Regions from separate parts of the Clostridium thermarum genome, predicted to be linked through region 2. Evidence: riboswitches for the same ligand, from Rfam matches in the RefSeq annotation. Region 2 holds a riboswitch; each other region holds the start of a gene.
What was found. Region 2 has a riboswitch for cyclic di-AMP ahead of FHY60_RS15145 (cell wall hydrolase). Riboswitches for the same ligand answer to the same signal wherever they lie in the genome.
Positions count from the first base shown of each region.

Region 1 (2,268 bases), 760 kb from region 2:
CCACTTTGTATAATGATAAATCTGGCCGGCAGATTATTACTTTCCTTTTCACTATGTTGTTGAACAGTATCCGTCACAGCTTCTTCACTCTTATTTTCTATTGGTGCCTTTGTACCTCTATCTTTTATAAAAATACTAGATAGAGCTGTACCTAAGAGCACAGCAGCCAGCACTATGCTGACTAACATTACTATTACCACTGTCTTATCTTCCTTTTTTCGCTTATAATCGTATCTTGTGTATTTCATTTTACCACCCCCGATACAATTATATTTTGCATAATGATAGACTATACTAAAAAAGACCCGACAAACTTTGCCAGATCTTCTTTATTATCTAATTAATTTAATATTCTTCTGCCGCCAACGTAAGTGCGTGTATAGTAACTACTGCTGAGTTCGCTTACTGTTACGCATTTACTTCCTGAGGATGCATGAATAAATTGGCCATCACCAATATATATACCTACATGTGATACATATCCCGCAGTGTTAAAAAACACTAAGTCCCCAGCTCTCAGGTTACTCTTAGAAACTGCTGCACCAACACCGGATTGATCCGCTGCAGTACGAGGTAGGCTTACCCCAAATTGCCTATACACATATGAGGAAAAACCTGAGCAATCAAAGGCCCTTGGACCATTTGCACCATACACATAAGGTCTTCCAAGGAAATTGAATGCATACTGAACTAACTTACCGGTGCTGCCACTTGCAATTGTAGAGCCTCCGCTAAAACCTCTTGAGTAGGTTTTCTGTGAAGATGTTGTTACTTGCTTTTTAGGAATTTTAATCGTCTTGTTTGTGGATATAGTCGTTGCGGTTAACACAGTAGTTTCTTCACCTGCCGCAGTGTCCGCTTTTGCTTCCAAACCTTGAAAATGTAAACCTATACATAGCGTAAAAACGAAAAAACCTGCTGACAGTACCTTTGTTTTTAAACTTTTCATTATCAATGACCTCCTTATTGCTTCCGGAGTTAGCTGACGGGTTCGGGTGAAGGTTTCCCTACCGATTATGAGCACGGTCATAACCAGATTAACCCCAAAGAATGGTTCCTCCGTACCCATTTGGGACTCAGCACATAATAAATTATAGTTTGTACAAAGAAAAAAGTCAATAAATTCTAGCCAAATTTATCAACTTATCAGAACTTTTTTCTATTTGTTACGTATAATAATAGTTTTTATTTTTATACCTATACTACTCTAATATTTTCGTTGAATTTATATAGCAGCATATCTTTTTCTTCTCCTTCAACATTAAAGAAATTCTTTGATACCCGATGCAATAAGAAGTTATTCTTCTTCCAAAACTTTACCGCACTGTTACTGCCTGCAACAATACCTGTAGAAAAACTGTGTATATCATAATTAATCTCAAAATGTTTTATCAATTCTCTTAGTATCTTACTGCCAAGTCCCTGTCCCCTTAGGTTGCAGTCTATAACAAAACACCATATGATCACTTCATTGGGGTCTTTAAATTCTACCCGTCCCTTAAACACCCCAATAAGCTTATCCTCTTTTTTTATTTTTAAGAATATTTCATTTTCGCTCATATAATATTCTAAAAATCTATCCCCTAGTTCCTCTATGTTTGTCCATACAGCTTCCGTGGTTTTTCTAATCTGTTCTCCCATCCAGTTTTGAACCATAGCAAGATCTTCCTTTAAGATGCTGGAAATCTCTACGTCCTCAAACGCTAATTCTACATCAAACATATTTCCACCTCACTCTATATAATAATAATTCTACATTAGAGTTAAAAATCCTCTCTTGTCGGAGGATTTTAATTTTACTTTGTCAGTGGAAATATAAAGGGACAGAATAAAAAGAGAGGCATAAAACCTCTCTAATCTTCTCTGTAATATCCAAAATACCGGTGCTCCAATTTTGACACCTATCTCTCGATAGGTGGGTGTCCTCATAGATGTCTCTATCGCCTTCAATGCCGTAAAAGGACTCACAAGATGGTACATATCCTCATCAGAATGTTGAACTCCCATAGTTGTAATGTAGGTTCAAAATAAGAGCTTAACGCATATTTCAGAAATTATTAAATTGGTGCGAAAGACGGGACTTGAACCCGTACGGTCTCCCACACGCCCCTCAAACGTGCGCGTCTGCCAATTCCGCCACTCTCGCATACTCATCCAGCTTCCTTCAGACTTATAGTAATCCATAGGCGCTTCCGACAAATAACATTCTACTACGGATTTTTTAAATCGTCAATAGGAAAATAATAAAAGATTTTTCGGAAGCTAAAT
Region 1 is NZ_CP040924.1:2,555,299-2,557,566, forward strand. It holds gene FHY60_RS11485 (SPOR domain-containing protein) at 1-248, opposite strand, end outside; gene FHY60_RS11490 (C40 family peptidase) at 341-949, opposite strand; cyclic di-AMP (ydaO/yuaA leader) riboswitch at 953-1,092, opposite strand; gene FHY60_RS11495 (GNAT family N-acetyltransferase) at 1,198-1,722, opposite strand; RNA gene ssrS (6S RNA) at 1,866-2,057, opposite strand; tRNA gene FHY60_RS11505 (tRNA-Leu) at 2,064-2,146, opposite strand.
Region 1: it holds a riboswitch for cyclic di-AMP, as region 2 does, so the genes downstream of both, FHY60_RS11490 (C40 family peptidase) here and FHY60_RS15145 (cell wall hydrolase) in region 2, are expected to answer to the same signal.

Region 2 (2,268 bases):
ATGGCTAATGAAAAAATGTATGAAGCTAAGGCTGTAATACTGGCTACAGGAATGGAGTACACAAAGCCATTGAAAGGTGAAGCAGAATTTCTCGGTAGAGGAGTTGGTTACTGTGCTACTTGTGATGCTCCTCTATACAAGGGTAAGGTGGTAACGGTAATAGGCTATAATAAGGAAGCTGAAGAAGAGGCCAATTATGTCAGTGAGTTAGCACAAAAACTCTACTATATACCCGTGTATAACGGAGATTATAAATTAAGCGATAAAATTGAAGTGATAAAGGATAAGCCTGTAGAAGTAAAGGGTGAAAATATAGTTACAGTATTGGAATTGGCCAACGGCACATTGAAGACAGATGGGGTGTTTATTTTAAAAGACAGCATATCACCGGGGCAGTTGGTTCCTGGTCTTGAAATGGAAGAGGGACATATTAAGGTGGACAGAAATATGAAGACTAACTTAAAGGGATGCTTTGCTGCAGGTGATTGTATAGGTAAGCCCTATCAATATATAAAAGCAGCAGGAGAAGGGCTCATAGCAGCACTCAGTGCTGTTTCGTATGTTGATTCCATGAGATAGTTAATTAGATGAAATATAGTAATAAGTAAGCGACCATGAGAAATCTTATGGTCGCTTACTTATATTTTAAGGATACCTACGCAAGCTAAAACATAATAAATGCATGGGTATCCTTTTATAAATCCCTTTTATTATTTATTAAGAAATAAAAAATTTGAATTTATATCAGTTAATATTACTTTACTACGAAGAAAATATGGTTTCCAATAGGCTTTACATTACTCTTTTTGACATTTATCATCCACTTAGAAGTAGCAATTCGGGGATTATAAAAGAAAACAGCTGCACCGGTAGGGTCTTTCCCCTTAAGTGCTTCGTATACAGCATCAAAGCATTCCTCTGTGGGAGTTACTGATAATTTCCCGTTTTTAACACAGGAAAAAGCCCCCTTTTGTTTTATTACATCTTCTACAGTATTCGGAAACTCAGGATGAAGCAGTCTGTTTAGTATTACAGAAGCCACAGCAACTTTTCCTTGATATGGTTCTGCATTGCTTTCTGCGAAAACTACTTGAGCCATGAGATAAATGTCATCATCGCTTATTAGTATTTTTTTGTTCTTATAGTTAAATACTTGAGTGGCATCATCCTTGCTGGCCTTAAGGACAGAATCTACATTTGTGCGACACACAACTGCCTCGGTATTTGTATGCCCCCAAAATTCTAATAGCAAAACAAAACTAAAGCCTATTATTAATTTTTTATTCATTTAATACCTCCTTTTGCCTGCGAAGTTAGCTGACGGGTTCGGAAAAGGTGTAACCTACACCGAACTGGTGATTCACCCCAAAATTTGGTTCCTCCGCATTTTAAAGCATAATAATCCTCTAAAATTTAGGCTAATGATATGATGCCCCAATGAGGGAAAAATATTCATATTAAATAAAAATTGCGTCACAACGCAATTTTCTAAATGAGTAATTACTCATTACTCATCACTCATTACTAATTAAAAAAGTGGTTCGCATTTTATTTCTATTACGAACAAAAAGAATCCGGCAGCTACCGGATTCTTTTTCCTTACTTTATGTTTGTGCTTTTAAAGTCAGTAAATTGTTTAAGGAAGTTGTCGTACTTGTCCTGGATACCTAAGAATCTATTGTTTGCATCATAATAGATTTCTGTTAATCTATCATCAGCGAGAGGTTCTTCCGGTTGAAGTTCAGCCTCACCCTTCTCTAGATTTACCGCTGCTATAAAGCTTTGGATGTAGGCATCATAATCCTTAGTTAGCTTCACAAAGCTGTCTCTCAAGGACTTGCAGTTATCCGGAGGTGTAGTGCTTAAGATAGCATTTTGCAGCTGGCTGTTTTTTGAAAGATAGTCTGTTGCAAAGGCAATAACCTCATCATAGGTTGATGAATTATCTCGAGCCTTTCTCAATTCAATAGAGAAGTCTGTTTTCAATGGGATAAACTTATCTACTGATTCGTTTAGCTTATCAATAAAGTCATACATTTGCTTTGTCTTCATATCTGCCTTTTGTTGAGTATCTATCAATTGCTCGGTGTAAAGTTTAAAGGCAGCCAGGAAATCCTGAGCTTCTTTTAATAAAGAAGGGGAAACTCCAGATAAAGAAACTTTTGTATAGTAGCTTTCACAATCATCACGGTACTTTTCAAAGTCCATGAAAGAATCCTTTAAGTCTTTACTGCTTGGATTTCGTAAGATACTGAAGGCTTGCATATA
Region 2 is NZ_CP040924.1:3,313,273-3,315,540, reverse strand. It holds gene FHY60_RS15150 (NAD(P)/FAD-dependent oxidoreductase) at 1-579, shown strand, start outside; gene FHY60_RS15145 (cell wall hydrolase) at 755-1,288, opposite strand; cyclic di-AMP (ydaO/yuaA leader) riboswitch at 1,288-1,430, opposite strand; gene FHY60_RS15140 (hypothetical protein) at 1,600-2,268, opposite strand, start outside.

Region 3 (2,268 bases), 1.7 Mb from region 2:
TATTCAGGCTCAGCCCTGTAATAATATGGCTCCAATATAATGGACATCCTTCACTTCCAGAAGCTCAGTGACCACATCTTTTACCCTCTCCGAATCCACCGGAGCTTTATCAACTATGACTCCGCTGGTTTCTCTAAAAATCTCAACAGCAGCATAAAAAATAAAACCTGCCACTATAAGAGAGGCAATAGGATCAATAATAGCTGGGGCCCCAAGCCTTATACCTATAACAGTAGCAAGTACCCCTACAGATACAAATATATCTGCTCGGGTATGAAGTGAATCTGAGACAAGTATCTGACTATGATACTCCCTTCCCTTCTTATACTCATAGCTACTGACAAAAATATTGATAACCAGGGTTATAATTAAAGTAATAATACTCTCAAGATTAATACTTAGCTCTACAGGATTAATAAATCTCTGAACCCCACCATTGATAATATTTATTCCAACTGCTGACAACATTACCCCTATAAAAAGTCCTGCCAAGGTTTCAAATTTACTGTGGCCGTAGGGATAGTCTTTATCCACCGGCTTTGATGCAAACCAAATTCCGATAAGGCCAACAATATTTGAGGACCCGTCTGATAAGGAATGAAATCCATCTGCCATCATACTCGTACTCTCAATTACAGCTCCCAGAATAATTTTTAGTGCAGCTACAAGAATATTGGCAAAAAAATTATCAGCAGTACATTTCGCACTTTTTTTAAACTATCACCTTCCATTGTCACATAAAATTACCAAAGGCATCTTCATATTTTCTTCATATTTGTTTGTTAGAATCCCCTTGTGCTTGAGTTTGTCCCCCTTTTTTATCTAAATAAGTGCAAGCAAAATATATATGGTTTCAAGCCGAATGCTAAGGCAGCGGAGGATCAATAAAATTGGGGTGAATCCATCTTGGTAGGGAACTCTCTTTCCGAACCCGTCAACTAACTTCGTAGGCTTATGAGAGGAGTAAACATGAACAAACGTAATATTATATTAGCTTCTATAATACTAGGAGTATCTTTGTCTATTTTTTCAATTGTTAAATTTGAGAATACAGCAAAAGCTGGAGTTTACCAAGACCAGTCAGGAAATACTGTAATCTCAGACAATATTTCTACATATTCCGTACAAGCCCCGCCTGCCGAAACAACAGCGCAAACACAGCAGACCAATGAAAGTAATACAAATGATGAAATAAGTGTTGCAGTATCAGACACACAAAAGTCAACTGCAGATACTACAAGCAACGTGCCATTATCTAGAGGAGGAACACCATCTCCAAAAAAACTAGAGGAGGCAAAAAAAATGGCCCAAGCTGCTGAAGCAGAGACTAAAGCAAAGGCTGAAGCTAAAGCAAAGGCAGAGACTGAAGCAAAAGCAATAGCTGAAAAAGAAAGTAAGGTGGAGCTGCTGGATTGGTGGGATTCTGCCAGATATGTCTTTTCCAGAGGCACTACGGCAGTAGTTACTGACGTTTACACCGGTAAAAGCTTTAAGGTTCAGAGGACAATGGGGACAAACCATGCAGACACTGAAGCTTTAACAAAGGAAGATACCGCCATAATAAAAAGCATCTGGGGCGGGTTTTCTTGGGAGAGACGTCCCGTTATAGTAACAGTTGATGGAAGAAAACTTGCTGCCTCTATGAGCGCCATGCCCCACGCAGGAGTAGATTCAGAACCTGCCTACGAATATGTAAATAACCGTTCAAATGGCTATGGCAGCGGTGAAAACTTAGATGTGATAAAAGGCAATGACATGGACGGACACTTTGATATTCACTTCTTAAACAGCACAAGGCACATGGATGGTGATAAGGATCCTCAGCACCAAACTGCAATAAAAGTTGCTGCCGGTAAATAAACAGAATCCACCTGTGCTTTAAACACAGGTGAATTCTAATGGAATTTTACTTCATAAATAAAAAGATCTAATTCTCTTTGTAACTTATATCTATGTGTAAGGATTCTCCGTCATCAAAGTTTAACGGTACACAAACTGTTACAGCTTTGGCAGGAGTCAGCTCCATGTTTTCACAGGTTAACACAGTTGGGGGAGTAATATCTATAGACATATTTGCTTTATAAAATATATTGGCAGTGTGCCCCATAACCATATTAGCCAACTCAGCTATTGCACTTTTGGCCATTTCATCCAGCTCCGGCACAGGCATCCCAAACATCATAGCTGAGGCAATCCTACATGCTAATTGCTTGGACAGAGAGAGTACAACACTACCACTTATTTCACCAGTTATACCTATCATAATAA
Region 3 is NZ_CP040924.1:1,564,992-1,567,259, reverse strand. It holds gene FHY60_RS07035 (cation diffusion facilitator family transporter) at 10-633, opposite strand; cyclic di-AMP (ydaO/yuaA leader) riboswitch at 847-968, shown strand; gene FHY60_RS18275 (hypothetical protein) at 970-1,860, shown strand; gene FHY60_RS07025 (chemotaxis protein CheX) at 1,928-2,268, opposite strand, start outside.
Region 3: it holds a riboswitch for cyclic di-AMP, as region 2 does, so the genes downstream of both, FHY60_RS18275 (hypothetical protein) here and FHY60_RS15145 (cell wall hydrolase) in region 2, are expected to answer to the same signal.